Blastococcus saxobsidens DD2: one gene and its partners. The protein of the gene in region 1 interacts with the protein of each later gene in a pairwise test. Links are inferred from orthologs where the notes say so. Each region holds a gene or a part of one and is shown in the gene's direction. Other genes may lie near its edges. The genes, in order: dnaE, rplL, BLASA_RS00255, BLASA_RS02145 and dnaN.

Region 1 (5,125 bases):
GAGCGGCGCGCCCGGCAGGATGGGCGCCGTGTCGAGCCCCACCGCGCAGGTCGCCACCGCCGCCGACTGGCCCGAGGTCGCACGGCTGCGCACCCGCGTCTTCGTGGAGGAGCAGGGTGTCCCGCCGGAGATCGAGCAGGACGCCGCCGACGCGACCGCCGTCCACGTGCTCAGCCGCGACGACGCGGGGCGGCTGGTCGCCACCGGGCGGCTGCTGGTGGACGGGCCGACGGCGCGGATCGGCCGGATGGCCGCGGCCGCCGACGTCCGGGGCCGGGGCCACGGCGCCGCGGTGCTGGCCGAGCTGCACCGCCAGGCGGCCGCCCGGGGCGCCACGGAGGTCGAGCTGCACGCCCAGCTGCCGGCCCGCCGGTTCTACGAGCGCGAGGGGTACACGGCCGTCGGCGACGTGTACGAGGAGGCCGGTATCGCGCACGTCACGATGCGCCGGCGGCTCGGGGAGGGGCGTGCGGGAGCCGTGTGACGGAGTGGTCCGGATCGCCGAGACACGAACTTGTCGGTGGTCGCCGGTACACCTGTCCAGGTGCGAGGATCGACACCGAACCGGTCCCCGCTCGAGCGGCACCGTCGAACGGCCTTCCCCGCCGGTCATGAGAACCATCCCGCCGACCCTGCCGGTCTCCCGCCGGCCGGGCCGTCGAGACCCGTGAGGAGCACCCCGCACCGTGAGCACCCCGTCCCGCGCAGAGAACTTCGTGCACCTGCACGTGCACACCGAGTACTCGATGCTGGACGGCGCGGCGAAGCTGCCGGAGGTCACCGCGGCCGCGGCGGAGCAGGGGATGCCCGCGCTGGCGATGACCGACCACGGCAACGTCTTCGGCGCCTACGACTTCTACAAGAAGGCCACCGCCGCCGGGGTCAAGCCGATCATCGGCATGGAGGGGTACTACACCCCCGGCTCCCGGTTCGACCGCGCCCCGTTCGACTTCGGCGACAAGCTCCTCGACGAGGAGGGGGACGGCGGGTCCAACCGGGGCAAGGCCGCGTACACCCACATGACGCTGCTGGCCCGCACCACCGAGGGCATGCACAACCTGTTCCGCATCTCCTCGCTGGCCAGCCTGGAGGGGCAGTACCGCAAGCCGCGCTTCGACCGCGACCTGCTGGAGAAGTACGGCACGGGCCTGATCGCCACCACCGGCTGCCCGTCGGGCGAGGTGAACATGTGGCTGCGCGCCGGCAAGGAGGACAAGGCGCGCCAGGCGGCCGCCGACTTCCAGGACATCTTCGGCAAGGAGAACTTTTACGCCGAGCTGATGGACCACGGGCTGTCCATCGAGAAGAAGACCCGCCCCGCGCTGCTGGCCATCGCCAAGGACCTCGGCATCCCGCTGCTGGCCACCAACGACCTGCACTACACGCACAAGGAGGACGCCGACGCCCACGACGCCCTGCTGTGCATCCAGACGGGGTCGCGGCTCAACGAGCCCAACCGCTTCAAGTTCAACGGGAACGGCTACTACCTGAAGTCCGCCGCCGAGATGCGCGCGCTGTTCACCGGCGACCTGGCCGAGGCATGCGACAACACCCTGCTGGTCGCCGAGCAGTGCGAGGTCACCTTCACCGAGGGTGCCGACCTCATGCCGCGTTTCCCGCTGCCGCCGGGCGAGGACGAGACCTCCTGGTTCGTCAAGGAGGTCGAGCGCGGGCTGCACAAGCGCTACCCCGGCGGCATCCCCGACCACGTGCGCAAGCAGGCCGACTACGAGGTCGGAATCATCAGTCAGATGGGCTTCCCGGGGTACTTCCTCGTGGTCGCCGACTTCATCAACTGGGCCAAGGACAACGGCATCCGGGTCGGCCCGGGCCGCGGCTCGGCCGCCGGCTCGCTGGCCGCCTTCGCCATGGGCATCACCGACCTGGACCCGCTGGCCCACGGCCTGATCTTCGAGCGGTTCCTCAACCCCGAGCGCGTCTCCATGCCCGATGTCGACATCGACTTCGACGACCGCCGCCGCGGCGAGGTGATCCAGTATGTCTCGCAGAAGTACGGCGAGGAGCGGGTCAGCCAGATCGTCACCTACGGCACGATCAAGGCGAAGGCCGCGATCAAGGACGCCGCTCGCGTGCTGGACCGGCCGTACTCGGTGGGCGACGAGCTGACCAAGCTGATGCCGCCGGGCGTGATGGGCAAGGACATCCCGCTGTCCGGGATCTTCGACCCCAAGCACGAGCGCTACAAGGAGGCCGCGGAGTTCCGGGCCCGCTACGAGTCCGACCCGGGCGCGGCGGAGGTCGTCGACCAGGCCCGCAAGCTCGAGGGCCTGAAGCGGCAGTGGGGCGTGCATGCGGCCGGCGTCATCATCGGCCGGTACCCGCTGATCGACAGCATCCCGATCATGCGGCGCGAAGCCGACGGGGCGGTCATCACGCAGTTCGACTACCCGACCTGCGAGACGCTCGGCCTGCTGAAGATGGACTTCCTGGGCCTGCGCAACCTGACCGTGATCGACGACGCGCTGCGCAACATCGTGCTGAACGGCAAGGAGCCGATCGACCTCGACGAGCTCAGCAAGGACCTCACCGACAAGGCGACCTACGAGCTCCTCGGCCGCGGTGACACCCTCGGCGTCTTCCAGTTCGACGGCGGCCCCATGCGGTCGCTGCTGCGCCTGATGCGGCCGGACAACTTCGAGGACATCTCCGCCGTCGGCGCGCTCTACCGCCCAGGTCCGATGGGTGCGAACTCGCACACCAACTACGCGCTGCGCAAGAACGGCCAGCAGGAGATCACCCCGATCCACCCGGAGCTGGCCGAGCCGCTGGCGGAGATCCTGGGCCAGACCTACGGCCTGATCGTCTACCAGGAGCAGGTCATGGCGATCGCCCAGAAGGTCGCCGGGTACTCCCTCGGCAAGGCCGACCTGCTGCGTCGCGCGATGGGCAAGAAGAAGAAGTCCGTCCTGGACGCCGAGTACGTCGGCTTCGAGGCCGGCATGACGGCCAACGGCTTCTCGGCCGCCGCGGTCAAGACGCTGTGGGACATCCTGGTCCCGTTCGCCGACTACGCATTCAACAAGGCGCACTCGGCCGCGTACGGGCTGGTCTCCTACTGGACGGCCTACCTCAAGGCCAACTACCCGGCCGAGTACATGGCGGGGCTGCTCACCAGCGTCGGCGACGACAAGGACCGCCGGCCGATCTACCTGGCCGAGTGCCGGCGGATGGGCATCAAGGTGCTCCCGCCGGACGTCAACGAGTCGTCCTGGGACTTCACCGCCGTCGGCACCGACATCCGCTTCGGCCTGGCCTCGGTGCGCAACGTCGGGACCAACGTCGTGGAGTCGATCGTCCGCGCCCGCGAGGAGAAGGGCGCGTTCAAGGACTTCGCCGACTTCATGCGCAAGATCGACACGGTGGCCTGCAACAAGAAGGTCATCGAGTCACTGGCCAAGGCCGGGGCGTTCGACTCGCTGGGCCACTCGCGTCAGGGCATCGTCGCCGTCCACGCCCAGGCCGTCGAGTCCGCCATGGGGCTCAAGCGCAAGGAGGCCGAGGGCCAGTTCGACCTGTTCGGCAGCTTCGGCGACGAGGGCGGCGCGGAGGACCCGTTCGCCGGTGCCCTGGACCTCACCATCCCGACCGCGGACTGGTCGAAGAGCGAGCGGCTGATGTTCGAGCGGGACATGCTCGGCCTCTACGTCTCCGACCACCCGCTGCACGGCGTCGAGCACGTGCTGGCGGCCAACGCCGACACCCCGATCGTCGAGATCAACGCCGGCGGTGTCGAGGACGGCGCGAACGTCACCATCGCCGGCATCCTCACGGCGGTCTCCCCGCGCACGAACAAGCAGGGTGCGCCGTGGGCGATCGCGACGGTGGAGGACCTCGAGTCGGGCATCGAGGTGCTGTTCTTCCCGAAGACCTGGGCCGAGGTCTCGGAGAAGGTGGTCCGCGACCAGATCGTCGTGGTCAAGGGGCGGATCAGCCGCCGCGACGACCAGCCGTCGCTGTTCGGCTCGGAGGTCGTCATCCCCGAGCTGACCGACGGGCCGCGTGGTCCGGTGCTCGTGTCCATGGCGGCGGCGCGCTGCACCCCGCCGGTGGTCGAGCGGCTGCGCGAGGTCCTGGGCAGCCACCCGGGCACCACCGAGGTCCAGCTCAAGCTGGTCAACGGCAGCCGGGAGACCGTGCTCCGTCTCGACCAGGGGCTGCGGGTTCGCCCGAGCACGGCGCTGATGGGCGACATCAAGGCGCTGCTCGGTCCGACCAGCGTGGCCCTGCTCTGAGCCGGCGTCCCCTCGCGGTCGACGGGGGGCGGGGACCGCGGCCCTCGCGCGTGCGTTGTTCACTGGGCGGGTGAGCACCGCACCGCTGCCTGCCCGCCCGATGCTCGGGGTGCCTGCGCACGCCTACTGGCGGGGGTGGCCGGAGGTCCGGCAGGACCTCCGCGCCGGGCGGGCCGTGCTGCTCGGCACGGTGCTCGCCGGTCTCCCCGCCGGCGTCCTGTGGTGGCTGCTCGCCCCGCGGGAGGACTACCGGGTGACCGAGGCCGGCCCGGTGCCCGTCGGCGGCACGCCGTCGGGGGAGCTGCAGGTCGGTGACGACGCGGTGCTGCTGTTCGTGCTGCTCGCGCTCGGCCTCCTGGCCGGGGCCGCGGCCTGGCGGGTGCGCCGCGGTCGGGGCGTCGGCATGCTGCTCGTGCTGGCGGTCGGCACGTCGCTGGGCGCCGTGCTGGCCTGGCAGACCGGGGAGCTGCTCGGCGCGGCGCCCACCGCAGCGCAGCTGACCGAGCTCGGCGCGCAGGTGACCACGGGGCTGCGGCTGGGCTCGCTGCCGGTGCTGGCGGCTGCGCCGTTCGGGGCCCTGCTGGTCTACCTGGCCGGCGCGCTGGTGGCCGCCGACGACGGCCTGGGCCGCACGGTGCCCAACGGCGAGCAGCTCGTCGGCACACTGCCCCGGGGCAGGTAACCCGCGAGGATGGCTGGGCGCCCACCCATCCGACAGCCGTTCTCTCGGAGCTACTGGTGTGCGTCGTGCACAAAGCGCTCGGCGAAGTTGGTCCACCACGGACGTGGGCACGGCGACCCGGTATTCCTAGTGTCGTGCATCACACGGCCGGCATGGTGCGGGTCACAGTGCACAGCTTCGAGGAGTCGGC
Region 2 (3,785 bases), 2.0 Mb from region 1 along the record:
GCGGCCGAGAAGGTCGACCGCGACAACCTGTACAGCCCGCTCCAGGCCGCCTCGCTGGCCAAGGAGACGTCGACGACCGCCTACGACGCCACCGTCGAGGTGGCCATGCGCTTGGGCGTCGACCCGCGCAAGGCCGACCAGATGGTCCGCGGCACGGTCAACCTGCCCCACGGCACCGGCAAGACCGCCCGCGTCATCGTCTTCGCGACCGGTGACAAGGCCGCCGAGGCCGAGGCCGCCGGTGCCGACGTCGTCGGCACCGACGACCTGATCGAGCGCATCCAGGGCGGCTTCCTGGATTTCGACGCCGCGATCGCGACGCCGGACCAGATGGCCAAGGTCGGCCGGATCGCGCGCATCCTCGGCCCCCGTGGCCTGATGCCGAACCCGAAGACCGGCACCGTGACCCCCGACGTCACCAAGGCCGTCAACGACATCAAGGGCGGAAAGATCAACTTCCGCGTCGACAAGCAGGCGAACCTGCACCTGGTCATCGGCAAGGCGTCGTTCGACGAGGCCAAGCTGGTCGAGAACTACGCCGCGGCCCTCGACGAGGTGCTCCGCGCCAAGCCGTCGTCGGCCAAGGGCCGCTACCTCAAGAAGGTCACCATCTCCACCACCATGGGCCCCGGCATCCCGGTCGACCCGAACCGCACCCGCAACCTGACGGCGGACGAGCCGACCGCCTGATGATCAGGTGACCTGGTCGTTCCGGGTCCTGGCTCACCGCCGACAGTGAGCCAGGACCCCGCCAGGTGAGCCAGGACGGCCCCGCTGCGCACCCGCGCGGCGGGGCCGTCGGCGTATGGCGTATCGTTGCCGCTGTTCCCCCCAAGACCGTTGGTCGTCGCACGTCCGCGTGCGATCGAAGGTCCCGGAGATCCGGGCGACCCGCGCAGGAGGACGGTTCGATCGACGGGCGCGTGCGCCCGTCCCTCGCCCCGTGCGCCCTGCGCCGGGGCGTTCTCGTCTCCCGGGCCGTTGATCGCCCGCAGTCGTGCAACGGCCGGTGGTCGCCCGACAGACGAGAGGAGGCCCATGCCCACGCAGGCGAAGGCCGCGGTGATCGACGAGATCACCGAGCGGTTCCAGAACTCGAGTGCGGCGGTGCTCACCGAGTACCGCGGGCTGACCGTGGCGCAGCTGACCCAGCTGCGCCGTTCCCTCGGTGAGGGCAGCAGCTACGCCGTCGTCAAGAACACCCTGACGAAGCGGGCGGCGGACTCGATCGGTTTCTCCGATCTCGCCCCGCTGCTCACCGGCCCCACGGCGATCGCCTTCATCGAGGGTGACCCGGTGAACGCCGCCAAGGCCATCCGTGACTTCGCGCGCGCCAACCCGCTGCTCGTCGTCAAGGGCGGCGTGGTGGAGGGCCGCACGGTCGACGCCGCCGAGGTCACCCGCCTCGCCGACGTCGAGAGCCGTGAGGTGCTCCTGGCCAAGCTGGCCGGCGCCATGAAGGGCAACCTGACCAAGGCCGCCGGGCTCTTCCAGGCCCCGCTGTCGCAGGTCGCCCGCCTGGCCGCCGCACTGCAGGAGAAGAAGGCCGCCGACGCACCGGCTGCCGAGGCTCCCGCCGCGGCCGCCCCGGCCTCCGATGAAGCTGCTGCTGACACCACCCCCGACACGGCCGCTCAGGCCACCGACTCGCCGGCCGCCGACGCGGCCAGCGACGACTGACCCAGAAGGAGATCACCATGGCGAAGCTTTCCAGCGCCGAGCTGCTCGACGCGTTCAAGGAGATGACCCTCCTCGAGCTGTCCGACTTCGTGAAGCAGTTCGAGGAGACGTTCGACGTCACCGCTGCTGCTCCTGTGGCCGTCGCGGCCGCCCCGGCCGCCGGTGGCGGCGGCGGTGGCGACGAGGCCGTTGCCGAGCAGGACGAGTTCGACGTCATCCTCGAGGCGGCCGGCGACAAGAAGATCCAGGTCATCAAGGAGGTGCGCGGTCTGACCTCGCTCGGCCTCAAGGAGGCCAAGGACCTGGTCGACAACGCGCCGAAGCCCGTCCTCGAGAAGGTCGCCAAGGACGCTGCCGAGAAGGCCAAGGCCGCCCTCGAGGGCGCCGGCGCCACCGTCACGGTCAAGTGACCCCTCGCCCGGCGGTCTCGATCGCCGGGTACGTCACCGGCACGTGACCCCTCACCCGGCGGCTTCGATCGCCGGGTAGGTCACGGTCCGTGACCTCCTCCCGGCCCGAGCCGGGAATGCACCATCCCGCACAGGGGCCGTCCTCCTCCCGGAGGGCGGCCCCTGTCGCATGTCCGGGTGGTTTCTGACCCGAGGACGAGATCCGGCTCACGTAACCGACGTGACACACGTAACCTCCGCCGCAGGTGATCGTTACTGACTGGTAGTGGCGCGTGGCGTGACCCTCCGGATGTGGAGCAGGTCAGGCTGCTGCGTTGCCGGGGCCCGTCGTGCGGCGGGGCGGGGAACTGGCAGCTCGGCCGGGAGCGGGAGGCGAAGGACACGTGGGCGTCGCAGTCGAGGTCTCGGGGCTGACCAAGTCGTTCGGCAGCCAGAACATCTGGAGCGATGTCACGCTCACCCTGCCGCCCGGGGAGATCTCCGTCCTGCTCGGCCCCTCCGGCACCGGCAAGTCGGTGTTCCTCAAGTCGCTCGTCGGGCTGCTCAAGCCCGAGCGCGGCTCCATCGTCATCGACGAGACCGACATCGTCCGCACGAGCGAGCTCAAGCTCTACGAGGTCCGGAAGCTCTTCGGGGTGCTGTTCCAGGACGGCGCCCTCTTCGGCTCGATGAACCTGTTCGACAACATCGCCTTCCCGTTGCGCGAGCACACCCGGAAGAGCGAGTCGGCGATCCGCAGCATCGTCCTCGAGAAGATGGACATGGTCGGTCTGCAGGGCGCCGAGGGGAAGCTCCCGGGCGAGATCTCCGGCGGGATGCGCAAGCGCGCCGGCCTGGCCCGTGCCCTGGTCCTCGACCCGGAGATCATCCTGTTCGACGAGCCGGACTCCGGCCTCGACCCGGTCCGCGTGGCCTACCTCAACCAGCTGATCGTCGACCTCAACGCCCAGATCGACGCCACCTTCCTCATCGTCACGCACGACATCGGGACGGCGCGGACGGTGCCGGACAACCTCGGACTGCTCTTCCGCCGGAACCTGGTCATGTTCGGCCCGCGCGAGCAGCTGCTCACCTCGCAGGAGCCCGTCGTGCGGCAGTTCCTCAACGGCCGTCGCGAGGGCCCCATCGGGATGAGCGAGGAGAAGGACGTCGCCCAGGTCGAGGCCGAGATGGCCGCACTCGAGGCCCGCGGCGGCGACCAGCACAACGGGGTGGGACCCAAGGGCGCCTCCGGGGGCGACGCCGTCCCGCCGCAGCTGGAGCCCACCCCGGGCCTGCCCGAGCGCAAGGCGGCCCGCCGGCGGCAGGAGCGGGTGGCGCGCATGCTGCACGAGTTCGACCCGCAGACCGCCGAGGCGATCCGTGCCTCGCTGCCCCAGGACCTGCTGGCCCAGGTGGACGCCGGCGTCTACACCCCCACGCGGGGCTCCGCGGGCCGGCACTGGGCCCCCGAGCCCGACGCGATGCCCGCCGGCTCGACCGCCACGGCCGTCCTGCCCCGGTCCGGGGGCGAGGTGTGACCGCCACCGAACGGCCGAAGGCCCCGGGTCTGCTCGACGGGAAGTTCTCGCCGACCCGGCCGCTGGCGGCCAGCGGCAACCTGTTCGCCTTCGCGCTGGACGTGCTCAAGGCGCTGCCCAGGCGGCCCTTCCAGATCCGGGAGTTCATCCAGCAGACCTGGTTCGTCGCCAGCGT
Region 3 (3,851 bases), 2.1 Mb from region 1 along the record:
GAGTGGACCGGCAGCTGGTCCCTGGCCTGGAACCCGGCGGCCTGACGTGCAGGTCATCGAGCTGTGGCGGTACCCGGTGAAGTCGCTGCAGGGTGAGCGGCTGACCGAGGCGCAGATGGGTGTCCTCGGCACCGTCGGCGACCGTCGCTGGGCGCTCTTCGATCGTGGCACCGGCCTGGGCCTCACCGCCCGCCGGGTGCCCGAGCTGCTGTTCGGCGCGGCCCGGGTGCGCCCGGACGGCGGCGTCGAGGTCGTGCTCCCCGACGGCACGGTCACCGCCGACGAGGACGTGCTGTCCGACTGGCTGGGCCGCCGGGTGGAGCTCCGCGAGGCGACCGCCGACGGTGCGGCGCCCAGCTACGAGACGCCGGCCGACGAGGAGGTGCCGGACCCCACCGAGTGGCTGCAGTGGGAGGGTGCGCCCGGTCCGTTCCACGACAGCCCCCGGATCCGGCTGTCCCTGGTCTCGACCGGGACGATCGGCACCTGGGACCGCCGCCGGTTCCGGGCCAACGTCGTCCTGGACGGCGCCGGCGAGGAGGAGCTCCGGGGACAGGAGGCGGACCTGGGCGGGGTCAGGCTGCGGCTCGGCGTCGGCATCCCGCGATGCGTCATGACCACCCGTCCGCAGCCGGGCGGGATCGGCCGGGACACCTCGGTGCTCAAGACGATCCACCGCGAGCGGGACGGGCTGCTGGCCGTGCGCGCCGCCGTGCTCGATCCCGGTGTCGTCCGGGTCGGCGACGAGCTCCTCCCCGACGGACGGGCAGACTGATCGGCGTGCGCACCATCGACCTGCGTCCCGGCGAGGACAGCATCCGGCTCGGCCAGCTGCTCAAGCTCGTCGACGCCGTCCCCACCGGCGCCCAGGTCAAGGACGTGCTCGTGTCGGGCGCCGTCACCGTCAACGGTGAGCCGGAGGAGCGGCGGGGCCGGCAGCTGCGCTCCGGTGACGTGGTGGCCATCGGGGGGTACGACGACGTCCGGATCGGCTAGCCCGAGGAGCTCACGACTCGGCAGTGACAGAGCGGTTCCACGTGGAACCGCCGGGCAGGAGAGCCGCATGCGCGCACCGCTGGCATCCCGGCTCCGGGGCTTCGGGACGACGGTCTTCGCCGAGATGAGCGCGCTCGCCGTGGAGACCGGCTCGCTCAACCTCGGTCAGGGCTTCCCCGACTACCCCGGCCCGCCGGAGGTGCTCGACATCGCCCGGGCCGCCATCGGCACCGGCGCCGACCAGTACCCGCCCGGCCCCGGCATCCCGGAGCTGCGCACCGCCGTCGCCGAGCACCAGCAGCGGTTCCAGGAGCTCGGCTACGACCCCGGCACCGAGGTGCTGGTCACCGCCGGGGCCACCGAGGCGCTCGCCGCCGCCATGCTGGCGCTGCTCGAGCCCGGCGACGAGGTCGTCCTCTTCGAACCGATCTACGACAGCTACAGCGCGTCGGTGGCCATGGCCGGTGGCGTGGTGCAGCCCGTCCCGTTGCACCCGCCGGCGGACGGCGAGGGTGCCTGGACCTTCGACGAGGCCGAGCTGCGCGCCGCCGTCACCCCGCGCACGCGGGTGCTGCTGGTCAACTCCCCGCACAACCCCACCGGCACGGTCCTGGCCGCGGCCGAGCTGGCGGTGCTCGCCGAGCTGGCGACGGCGCACGACCTGACCGTCCTCACCGACGAGGTCTACGAGCACCTGGTGTTCGACGGCGCCCGGCACGTCTCGCTCGCCACGCTGCCGGGCATGCGCGAGCGCACGCTCGTCGTCTCCAGCGCGGGCAAGACCTTCAACGTCACCGGCTGGAAGATCGGCTGGGTCTGCGGGCCGGCGCCGCTCGTGGCCGCCGTCCGCACCGCGAAGCAGTTCCTCACCTACGTCAACGGCGGCCCGTTCCAGCCGGCGGTGGCGGACGGGCTGCGGCTGCCCGACGGCTACTTCGCCGGGATCGCCCGGGACCTGCAGTACCGGCGCGACGTCCTGGTCGCCGGGCTGCGGGAGGCCGGGCTGCCGGTGGTCAGCCCGCAGGCCACCTACTTCGCCACGGTCGACGTCCGCGGGGTGCAGCCGGACGGCGACGGCCTGGCGTTCTGCCGGGAGCTGCCGCGCCGTGCGGGGCTCGTGGCCATCCCGACCGTGGTCTTCTACACCCAGGAACACGCCGCCCTGGGGCGGCACCTGGTGCGGTTCGCGTTCTGCAAGAGCGATGCGGTGCTCGCCGAGGCGGTCGAGCGGCTGAGGAGGCTGGCATGAAGGTTGCGGCGGTGCAGCACGACATCGTGTGGGAGGACCGGGAAGCCAACTTCCGCCGGCTCGCCCCCCAGGTGGGGCGGGCGGCGGCAGCGGGCGCGGAGCTGGTGCTGCTCACCGAGACCTTCTCCACCGGGTTCTCCATGACCCCGGGGATCGGTGAGCCCGAGGACGGGCCGTCGGCGGGGTTCCTCGCCACCCAGGCCGCCGAGCACGGCGTCTGGGTCGGCGGCAGCTGCCCGGAGATCGCGCCGGGCGGCGGGGGGGAGGACGGGGGCAAGGCAGGGCTTCCGTACAACTCGTTCGTCCTGGCCGGCCCGGAGGGGACGACGCACCGCTACCGCAAGCTGCACCCGTTCACCCACGGCGGCGAGCACGAGCGCTTCCGCGCGGGCGAGGGGCCGGTCACCGTGGAGATCGGCGGCCTGCGGGTGACCCCGTTCGTCTGCTACGACCTGCGCTTCGCCGACGTCTTCTGGCACGCGGCCCCGGACACCGACCTCTACGTCGTGGTGGCGAACTGGCCGGCTGCCCGCCGGCTGCACTGGCAGACGTTGCTGCAGGCCCGGGCCATCGAGAACCAGGCCTACGTGGTCGGCTGCAACCGGGTGGGCACGGCCGGGGACGGCACGGAGCACACCGGTGACAGCCGGATCGTCAGCCCGATGGGGGAGCTGCTGGCCACCGCTGCCGGCACCGAGACGCTCGTGCTGGCCGACGTCGACGCCGCCGAGGTGGCGGCCACCCGCGACCGGCTGAGATTCCTGCCCGACCGGCGCGGCTGACCGTCCGTCAGCGGCCCGCCACGCCGCTCTCGTCGACGGTGATCTGCTCGCGCTCCACCTGCTCGGTCACCGTCTCCTGGCCCTGGACGATCTCGGTCCGCACCCGCACCCGCTCGACGGGCACCACCTCGACGGTGATGACCGGCCGCTCGCTGTGCAGGACGATCTCGCCGGGCAGCCCGCCGCTGGCCGCGTCCGCGGCGACGAGCGACTCGCCGCCGACCGCGTCCCCGGCCGGGTCGGCGTCCCCGAGCGGTATCTCCTCGAGGCGGACCTCCTCGCGCCGGATCGGCACGGTCACCTGCATCTCCTCGGTGACCACGTACTTCACCAGCCGCACCCGTCGGGCGATCACCCGCTCGGTGCCCACGCGCAGCCGCTCCTCGCTGCGGGTCATGGCGCCGTCGGTCTCGCCCGCCGTGGCGGTGCCGGCCGCCGGGGGCGGGACCGGGGCCACCGCCGGCACGGCGACGGTGTCGGTAGGGCCGGCCAGCGGCGCGTCGGCGACCGGCGCCGTGGTGTCCGCGTCCGCACGGCCGCCGTCCGTGATGCCGTAGTGCCGGCGCAGCTCCGCCTCCTCCCCGGGCTCGAGGTGGTTGCCGCTCATCGCCGGGGCGCTCTTGACCGCCTCCGCGCTTACCGGCAGGCGCAGCGCACCGTCGTCCCAGGTCGCCTCCGCGGCCGGCACGACCGAGTGCCGGGTGCCGAAGAGGCCGGTGGTCACCGCGACCCACGTGGGTTCACCGGTCCGGTCGTCGACGAAAAAACTCTCGACGGTGCCCAGCTTGTCGCCACCGTCGCCGTAGGCGGTGCTGCCGATCGCG
Region 4 (4,061 bases), 1.7 Mb from region 1 along the record:
CGCGCCACTGAGACCGGAGGTGCCCCAGCAGAGGGCGGCGAGCACGACGAGGGGGAAACCGCGGCGGGCGGCGGCGGGGACGGCGGTCGGGCGCTCGCGGTCCGCGGTGAGGTCGGGGGTGGACATGACGCTCCAGGTGCCGGTTCCGGTGGGGGACTCGTCTCCGGAGCGCGGCGCGCCGGTGCGCGGATGGCTCCGGGTCAGGACCGGGGCGGCGGGAGCACGAGGCGGAGGCGGGGCGTCACGGGAAGCAGCGTAGCGGGGCGTGCGGCACCGGCCGGGCCGATTCCTCTACAGTGGTGCGCGACCCCTCGTGTGGCGTCACCCTGTGAACCTCCCCAGGGCCGGAAGGCAGCAAGGATAAGCGGGCTCTGGCGGGTGCGCGGGGGGTCCCTGTCTTCTGCCGGCCTCCGGCCGACACCGCGATGACATCGCGGTCCTCCGGACCGCACCGCGGCCAGGTGCCGTCCCCCTGGTGTGCGGAGCCGTTGCCCGTGTCCCGATCGGGAACCCTCCGGGCTCCGCGATCGGTCCACACTGTCGGCGGTCGCGTCCGCTGTGGTGTCTCACGCCCCGCGTAACCTGCTGCCGTGGCTCTGGCGCTCTACCGCAAGTACCGCCCGGCGACCTTCGCCGAGGTGGTCGGGCAGGAGCACGTCACCACCCCGCTGATGAACGCGGTCGACGCCGGGCGGATCAATCACGCGTACCTGTTCAGCGGCCCGCGGGGCTGCGGCAAGACGTCGTCGGCCCGGATCCTGGCGCGCTCGCTGAACTGCGAGCAGGGGCCGACGTCCACGCCGTGCGGGGTGTGCGGGTCCTGCATCGCACTCGCCCCCGACGGCCCGGGCTCGCTGGACGTCATGGAGATCGACGCGGCCAGCCACGGTGGCGTCGACGATGCCCGGGACCTCCGCGAGCGGGCGTTCTTCGCGCCGGTGAACAGCCGCTACAAGGTCTACATCGTCGACGAGGCGCACATGGTCACCACGCAGGGCTTCAACGCCCTGCTGAAGGTGGTCGAGGAGCCGCCGGACTTCCTCGTCTTCGTCTTCGCGACGACGGAGCCGGAGAAGGTCCTCCCGACCATCCGCTCGCGCACCCACCACTACCCGTTCCGGCTGGTGCCGCCGACGACGCTGCGCGCCCTGCTGGAGAAGACCTGCGCGGCCGAGGGTGTGCAGGTGGAGCCGACCGTGTTCCCCCTGGTCGTCCGGGCCGGCGGCGGCTCGGTGCGCGACTCGCTGTCCATCCTCGACCAGCTGCTGGCCGGCGCCGGCCCCGAGGGCGTCACGTACCGGACCGCGGTCGGGCTGCTCGGCGTCACCGACGACGCGCTGCTCGACGAGACCATCGACGCGCTGGCCGCCCAGGACGCGCCCGGCGTCTTCCGTGCGGTCGACCGCGTGGTCGAGGCCGGCCACGACCCCCGGCGCTTCGCCACCGACCTGCTCGACCGGCTGCGCGACCTCATCGTCCTCGACGCCGTTCCCGACGCGGGCGGCAACGGGCTGCTCGACTGCCCGCCCGACCGGCTGGACCTGATGAGCTCCCAGGCCCAGGCGCTGGGTTCGGCGACGCTGTCGCGGATGGCCGACACCGTGCACGAGGGCCTGGGCGAGATGCGCGGCACCACCGCGCCGCGGCTGCTCCTGGAGCTGGTCTGCGCCCGCATGCTGCTGCCGGCCACCGACGGCTCCGCCGCCGCCACCCTCCAACGCCTGGAGCGCCTGGAGCGGCGCATGTCGATCGCCGGCGAGCACGCCGGCCGCCCCGGCGCCGAGGTCGCGCCGGCAGCGGCCCCCGTCCGGGAGGCTCCGGCGCGCGAGGCCGCGCCCCGGGACAGCGCGCCCGCTCCCGACCCGGCCGGCCCGCGCCGGGAGTTCGTCCGCCGGTCGCAGACGGGAACCGAGCGCTCCGGCTCCGGGGGACCGGCTGCCGCACCGGCGGCCCCACCGGCCCCACCGGTCGCGCCGAGTCCGGCTCCGGAGCCGGCTGCCCCCGCACGTCCCGCGGCCGCGGCGCCCCCCGCCGCCGCGCCATCGGCACCGGCTCCGGCTGCGGGAGGCGACTGGCCGGAGACCGCCCGTCCCGGTGCGAAGCCGCCCGCCGCCGCACCGTCGGCCGCCTCGACCGACGACTGGCCGGAGACGGCCCAGCCGGGCAGCCGCCCGCGCCCGGCGGCGCCCCAGCCGTCCGCACCGGCGGCAGCCGCCGCGGCACCGGCCACCGACGCTCCCGGCCGGCATCCCCGGGAGGTCGTGGACGAGCCAGACATCCCGCTGCCGCCGGAGCCCACCGACGACGAGGACTGGCCGCACGCCGCGCAGCCGGGCGCCGTCCGCGCCGCCGAGTCGCGGCTCGAGCAGCCACGCCCGCCGGCCTCCCCGCCGCGTGCGGCCGCGGAGTCCGCGCCGGCCCCCCGTGGTGGCGAACCCACGCCCGTGGTCTCGGCGAACCCACCGGAGACCGCCTCCGACGGCGAGCTGACCACCACCGACGTCCGGCGGGTGTGGCCGGAGCTGCTCGCTGTGGTGAAGAAGCACAAGCGCACCACGGAGGCGCTGCTGAAGAACGCCCAGGTGCACCAGCTGGCGAACGGTGTCCTCACCCTCTCGACGTCCTCGCCGGCGCTGGCCCGGCGGCTCGGCGACGACCTGAACAAGGACGTGCTGCGCGCGGCGCTCAACGAGCTGCTGGGTGTGCGCTGGCGGGTGGACGCCGTGGTGGAGGGGGCCGGTGCCGCGGCCGGCTCGGCGAAGGCGGCCCCGGAGGCGGTCCGCGAGGCGGCCCGGGCGGCCGAGGCGGCCGAGGCGGCCGAGGCGCGGGAGCTCATGGCCGAGCGCGCGGCGGAGAGCTCCTCGGGCGGCGACCGCGAGCCGGAGCCCGCCGTCGACCAGGAGCAGGCGGCCCTGCAGCTGCTGCGGGCCCAGCTCGGCGCCCGGCCGGTCGACGGCTGAGACGCCAGGGCGGCGCGCCGTCGCCTCGTCGTACCGGCGGCCTACTCTCGTGACATGTTCCCCGGAGGCCAGCAGCCCGACCTGTCGCAGCTCATGAAGCAGGCGCAGCAGATGCAGCAGCAGCTCGCCGCCGCCCAGCAGGAGCTGGCGGCCACCGAGGTCACCGGCAGCGCCGGCGGCAACCTGGTCACCGCCACGATGACCGGCGACGGTGACCTCACCGCGCTCACCATCGCGCCGGCGGCGGTCGACCCCGACGACCTGGAGACGCTGCAGGACCTCGTCGTCGCCGCGGTCCGGGACGCCAAGCGCGCCGCGGACGAGCTGACCGCCAGCCGGATGGGCCCGCTCGCCGGCGGCCTGGGCGGCGGCGGCCTGGGGCTGCCCGGCCTCTGATCGGGCGCGCCCGCCCGATCCACACCGCAACCCGAGGAGCACCGTGTACGAGGGTGCCGTCCAGGACCTGATCGACGAGCTCGGTCGCCTGCCCGGCGTCGGGCCGAAGAGCGCCCAGCGCATCGCCTTCCACCTGTTGTCGGCCGAGTCCGCCGACGTCACCCGGCTGGTCGCTGCCCTCACCCGGGTGCAGGAGTCGGTCCGCTTCTGCGTGACCTGCTACAACGTCGCCGAGGCCGAGCAGTGCCGCATCTGCCGCGACCCGCGCCGCGTCGAGGACGTGCTCTGCGTCGTCGAGGAGCCCAAGGACGTCGTGGCCATCGAGCGCACCCGCGAGTTCCGCGGCCGCTACCACGTGCTGGGTGGTGCGATCAGCCCCATCGACGGCGTCGGCCCGGACGACCTGCGGGTCAAGGAGCTGATGACCCGGCTGATGAACGGCGCGGTCACCGAGCTGATCATCGCGACCGACCCGAACCTCGAGGGCGAGGCGACGGCGGCCTACCTGGCGCGACTGGTCGGCCCGATGGGGCTCACCGTCTCCCGGCTGGCCAGCGGGCTGCCCGTGGGCGGCGACCTCGAGTACGCCGACGAGGTGACCCTGGGCCGGGCGTTCGAGGGCCGCCGGCGGATCGAGGCCTGACGGCGGGCTCCGCTGCCTCCCCCGGAGGGGGGCCGGTCGAGTCCCCTGGTGCACCTCTCCGG
Region 5 (3,883 bases), 2.1 Mb from region 1 along the record:
GACGGGCCACGTACACGCAGGTCACCGAGCTGACCGCACGGATCAAGAGCCGCGCCCGGCAGTGACATTGCGGTCCTCCGGACCGCCCCGCGGCCACGTGCCGTTCCCCTGGTGCATTGAGCCGCTGCCCATGTCCCGATCGGGAGCCCTCCGGGCCCCGCGATCGGTCCACCGCGGCTCGCTGCCGTCCCGGCTCCTCCTGCGCCGTCGCCACGGCCCTGCCGGGGCCATGCGCCCTCCCTCGGTCTTCTGCGCGCCCTTTCCGACCCTCTTCGGAAGCCTCCGGGATGGCGGGGTTGCCGTGACGGTGCGCAGCCGGGCCGATCACCGTCCGGACGGGCGCCGGCCGACGCCCCGCACCGGTCGACAAGTCGTTGTCCACACCTGTGTGGATCCCTGGGGACGACGGAATCGCCGGTTCTGCGCCCGCCGCCCGCCGGGGCGGGGACGGTCGACGTCGACAGATCGAGAAGTTGTCCCCAGGAATGTGCACAGCTTGGGGGAAAGTCGCGTGCGACCGATCGGCGGCCACCACATCCGGGACGCCGCCCGCTGCACCCACCCGCGCCGGAACAGCCGCGCCTCCCGGCTGACCTGCGCGAACACCATCGGACCACGCCCCCGGTCGAGCACCGGGCCGCCGGGCACGGCGCACGGCCGGCGCCCCTGGGGACGCCACGGGGAGAGACAGGGGACAGCAGGTGGACCGACGCGCGCTCCGGTGCACAACCGTCGATCTGTCCACGTGTCGACAACAGGAGGACGCTGACCGCCCACAACGGGCCAACAGCCCCACTCGGCCGCTGACCTGCGGAAAGGAGCTCGTTCCCCACCTTCCACACGTGTGATGACGAGGATGAGGGAGTTATCTCGAGAGATTCTTGAACCACACCCTGGGTGGGGACGCTGCGCCGGCAGGGCTTCCGAACGGTCGGCAGCAGGAGCGCCGAACCCATCGAGGGACCGGGGTTTCCCCACGGGGCACTGCAACAGGCACGATGAGCACCGCACCGGGGCCGTCGCGCTCCGCTGCACGTCGAACACGAGCTCCGGGCCCGCACCGGTCACCCCTCGGGTGATCACGGGAACGGACCGAACATGGGTGGGTCGAGAGATGAAGTTCCGGGTGGCACGTGAGGTGCTCGCCGACGCCGTCGCCTGGACGGCGCGCAGCCTGCCCCCGCGGCCGTCGGTGCCGGTCCTGGCGGGCATCCTGCTCGAGGCCGACGGGAACCTGCTGTCGGTCTCCGGCTTCGACTACGAGGTGTCGGCACGCGCCGAGGTCGACGTCCAGACCAGCGAGAGCGGTCGCGTGCTCGTCCCGGGCCGGCTGCTCGCCGAGATCACCCGGGCGCTGCCCCCGCACCCGGTCGAGATCACCGCCGAGGGCCCGCGCCTGGCCATCACCTGCAGCAACGCGCGCTTCAGCCTGCCGACCCTGCCGGTCGAGGACTACCCCTCCCTGCCGTCGATGCCGTCCGCCGCGGGCATCGTCGACAGCGACGTCTTCGCCGAGGCGGTGGCACAGGTCGCCATCGCCGCCGGCCGCGACGACACGCTCCCGATGCTCACCGGTGTCCGCCTGGAGATCGACGACGACCGGATCACGCTGGCCGCCACCGACCGCTACCGCCTCGCCGTCCGCGAGTTCACCTGGCGGCCGGAGACCTCCGGCCTGTCGGCGGCCGTGCTCGTGCCCGCCCGCACGCTCGCCGAGGCGGCCAAGACGCTGACCAGCGGCCCGGAGATCACGTTGTCGTTGTCCTCGGGCAGCTCCGGTGAGGGCATCCTGGGCCTGTCCGGCAAGGACCGTCGGACGACGACGCGGCTGCTCGACGCCGAGTTCGTGAAGTACCGCGCGATCATGCCCAACGAGTCGCTGGCCAACGCCACGCTGCCGGTCGGCCTGTTCACCGACGCCGCCAAGCGGGTCGCGCTGGTCGCCGAGCGCGGTACGCCGCTGCGCTGCGAGTTCACCCCCGGTCAGGTCACCCTCCGGGCCGGGGGCAGCGACGACGAGGGCCAGGCCGAGGAGCGCTGCGACGTCGACTTCGAGGGCGAGCCGCTGACCATCGGCTTCAACCCGACATTCCTGCTCGACGGGCTCGCCGCCGTGCACACCGACCACGCGCGGATGGACTTCACCAGCCCGCTCAAGCCCGCGGTGCTATCCGGCGTCGACGAGCCGTCGACCGACGACGACAAGCCGGCGGCCCCGGCCGCGCCCCCCGGCAGCTACCGGTACCTGATCATGCCGGTGCGGCTGCCGGGTTGATCGGGCGAACGTCCACGTCACCGGGCCCGGAAGGCGAGACTTCCCCCCGGCGAGCACGATGAGCAGGACCACCACGAGCATGACCACGACGACGAAGGGCGGGATCGTGCAGCTGGGGCTGATCGGGCTGGGCAAGATGGGCGGCAACATGGCCGAGCGGCTGCGCCGCGCCGGTCACGAGGTCGTGGGCTACGACCGCGCGCCGGGCAAGCGCGACGTGGAGAGCCTGCCGGAGCTGGTGGAGGCGCTGAGCGCACCACGGGTGGTCTGGGTCATGGTGCCCTCGGGTGATCCGACGAAGGCGACCGTCAAGGAGCTGGCCGAACTGCTCAGCCCGGGCGACGTCGTCATCGACGGCGGCAACTCCAAGTACACCGACGACCAGGTGCACGACGTCATGATGCGCGAGAAGGGCATCGGCTACATCGACGCCGGCGTCTCCGGCGGTGTCTGGGGCCTGGAGAACGGCTACGCCCTGATGGTCGGCGGCACCAAGGAGGACGTCGCCAAGGCACAGCCGATCTTCGACGCCCTCAAGCCGCCGGCACCGCACGACGAGTCCGGGCAGGAGATGCCGGGCGCCGGGTTCGTGCACGCCGGGCCGGTGGGCGCCGGCCACTTCAGCAAGATGGTCCACAACGGCATCGAGTACGCGCTGATGCAGGCCTACGGCGAGGGCTACGAGCTGCTGGCCGCCGTCGACCTCGTCGAGGACGTCCCGGGCGTCATCGCGTCTTGGACCCAGGGCACGGTCATCCGGTCCTGGCTGCTCGACCTGCTGGTCCGGGCGCTGGACGAGGACCCGGAGCTCGACGGGATCAGCGGCTACGCCGAGGACTCCGGCGAGGGCCGCTGGACCGTCGAGCAGGCGATCGAGAACGCCGTCCCCGTGCCGACCATCGCCGCCTCGCTGTTCGCCCGCTTCTCCTCCCGCCAGGACGACTCGCCGACGATGAAGGCGGTCGCCGCGCTGCGCAACCAGTTCGGCGGGCACGCGGTGCGCGCCGTCCAGGCGCAGGAGGCCGAGCGGCCCGCGTGACCGGACCCGGGACGGCCTGAGGTGTACCTCAGGCACCTCCAGGTCGGCTCCTTCCGCAGCTGGGAGCGGGTGGACCTGGGCCTGCCCCCGGGGCCGACCGTCTTCGTCGGCCGCAACGGGGAGGGCAAGACCAACCTCGTCGAGGCCGTCGGCTACCTCGCCACCATGAGCAGCCACCGGGTGTCCGGCGACGCGCCGCTGGTGCGGCACGGCGCCGCGCAGGCGGTGGTGCGTGCCGCCCTCCGCCGTGGTGACCGGGAGCTGCTCGTCGAGGTCGAGATCAACCCCGGGAGGGCCAACCGGGTGCGGGTCAACCGCGGCCCCCTGCCCCGCCCGCGGGAACTGCTGGGCCTGGTGCGCACCGTGCTGTTCGCACCCGAGGACCTCGCCCTGGTCCGCGGCGACCCCACCGAGCGGCGCCGCTTCCTCGACGAGCTGCTCGCCACCCGGACCCCGCGGCTGGCGGGGGTCCGCAGCGACTACGAGCGGGTGCTCAAGCAGCGCAACGCACTGCTGAAGACCGCCCGGCTCGCCCGCGGCAAGGCCGTGGAGACCCTGGACGTCTGGGA

What was found.
Region 2: the proteins of dnaE (region 1) and rplL interact in binary tests that used the Escherichia coli proteins (3 or more experiments, as listed by UniProt). The link is inferred for Blastococcus saxobsidens DD2 from one-to-one orthologs.
Region 3: the proteins of dnaE (region 1) and BLASA_RS00255 interact in binary tests that used the Escherichia coli proteins (3 or more experiments, as listed by UniProt). The link is inferred for Blastococcus saxobsidens DD2 from one-to-one orthologs.
Region 4: the proteins of dnaE (region 1) and BLASA_RS02145 interact in binary tests that used the Escherichia coli proteins (3 or more experiments, as listed by UniProt). The link is inferred for Blastococcus saxobsidens DD2 from one-to-one orthologs.
Region 5: the proteins of dnaE (region 1) and dnaN interact in binary tests that used the Escherichia coli proteins (3 or more experiments, as listed by UniProt). The link is inferred for Blastococcus saxobsidens DD2 from one-to-one orthologs.

What each region holds. Positions count from the first base shown.
Region 1 is NC_016943.1:2,146,677-2,151,801, forward strand. The notes cover bases 336-4,453. They hold dnaE (DNA polymerase III subunit alpha), read left to right. Parts: upstream 336-686; coding sequence 687-4,253; downstream 4,254-4,453. Other genes in these bases: BLASA_RS10130 (GNAT family N-acetyltransferase), read left to right, coding at 336-484; BLASA_RS10140 (hypothetical protein), read left to right, coding at 4,324-4,453. In the rest of the region: BLASA_RS10125 (CPBP family intramembrane glutamic endopeptidase), read left to right, coding at 1-2; more of BLASA_RS10130, read left to right, coding at 20-335; more of BLASA_RS10140, read left to right, coding at 4,454-4,935; BLASA_RS10145 (class I adenylate-forming enzyme family protein), read left to right, coding at 5,088-5,125. UniProt on the Escherichia coli protein: DNA polymerase III is a complex, multichain enzyme responsible for most of the replicative synthesis in bacteria. This DNA polymerase also exhibits 3' to 5' exonuclease activity. The alpha chain is the DNA polymerase catalytic subunit.
Region 2 is NC_016943.1:4,177,717-4,181,501, reverse strand. The notes cover bases 616-3,393. They hold rplL (50S ribosomal protein L7/L12), read left to right. Parts: upstream 616-1,697; coding sequence 1,698-2,090; downstream 2,091-3,393. Other genes in these bases: BLASA_RS19780 (ABC transporter ATP-binding protein), read left to right, coding at 2,474-3,393; rplA (50S ribosomal protein L1), read left to right, coding at 616-690. In the rest of the region: more of rplA, read left to right, coding at 1-615; more of BLASA_RS19780, read left to right, coding at 3,394-3,610; BLASA_RS19775 (MlaE family ABC transporter permease), read left to right, coding at 3,640-3,785. UniProt on the Escherichia coli protein: The binding site for several of the GTPase factors involved in protein synthesis (IF-2, EF-Tu, EF-G and RF3). Is thus essential for accurate translation.
Region 3 is NC_016943.1:59,152-63,002, forward strand. Bases 311-3,154 are described here. They hold BLASA_RS00255 (pyridoxal phosphate-dependent aminotransferase), read left to right. Parts: upstream 311-1,063; coding sequence 1,064-2,245; downstream 2,246-3,154. Other genes in these bases: BLASA_RS00245 (MOSC domain-containing protein), read left to right, coding at 311-775; BLASA_RS00250 (RNA-binding S4 domain-containing protein), read left to right, coding at 781-996; BLASA_RS00260 (nitrilase-related carbon-nitrogen hydrolase), read left to right, coding at 2,242-3,027; BLASA_RS00265 (PRC and DUF2382 domain-containing protein), read right to left, coding at 3,035-3,154. In the rest of the region: BLASA_RS00240 (aldose 1-epimerase family protein), read left to right, coding at 1-45; more of BLASA_RS00245, read left to right, coding at 47-310; more of BLASA_RS00265, read right to left, coding at 3,155-3,851. UniProt on the Escherichia coli protein: Shows aminotransferase activity with methionine and histidine as substrates, and to a lesser extent also with phenylalanine.
Region 4 is NC_016943.1:459,906-463,966, forward strand. The notes cover bases 222-3,275. They hold BLASA_RS02145 (DNA polymerase III subunit gamma and tau), read left to right. Parts: upstream 222-590; coding sequence 591-2,960; downstream 2,961-3,275. Other genes in these bases: BLASA_RS02150 (YbaB/EbfC family nucleoid-associated protein), read left to right, coding at 3,015-3,275. In the rest of the region: BLASA_RS02140 (DMT family transporter), read right to left, coding at 1-126; more of BLASA_RS02150, read left to right, coding at 3,276-3,356; recombination mediator RecR, read left to right, coding at 3,400-3,999. UniProt on the Escherichia coli protein: Part of the beta sliding clamp loading complex, which hydrolyzes ATP to load the beta clamp onto primed DNA to form the DNA replication pre-initiation complex.
Region 5 is NC_016943.1:1,942-5,824, forward strand. What follows is about bases 319-3,194. They hold dnaN (DNA polymerase III subunit beta), read left to right. Parts: upstream 319-1,114; coding sequence 1,115-2,275; downstream 2,276-3,194. Other genes in these bases: gnd (phosphogluconate dehydrogenase (NAD(+)-dependent, decarboxylating)), read left to right, coding at 2,355-3,194. Outside these bases: chromosomal replication initiator protein DnaA, read left to right, coding at 1-65; more of gnd, read left to right, coding at 3,195-3,314; DNA replication/repair protein RecF, read left to right, coding at 3,336-3,883. UniProt on the Escherichia coli protein: Confers DNA tethering and processivity to DNA polymerases and other proteins. Acts as a clamp, forming a ring around DNA (a reaction catalyzed by the clamp-loading complex) which diffuses in an ATP-independent manner freely and bidirectionally along dsDNA.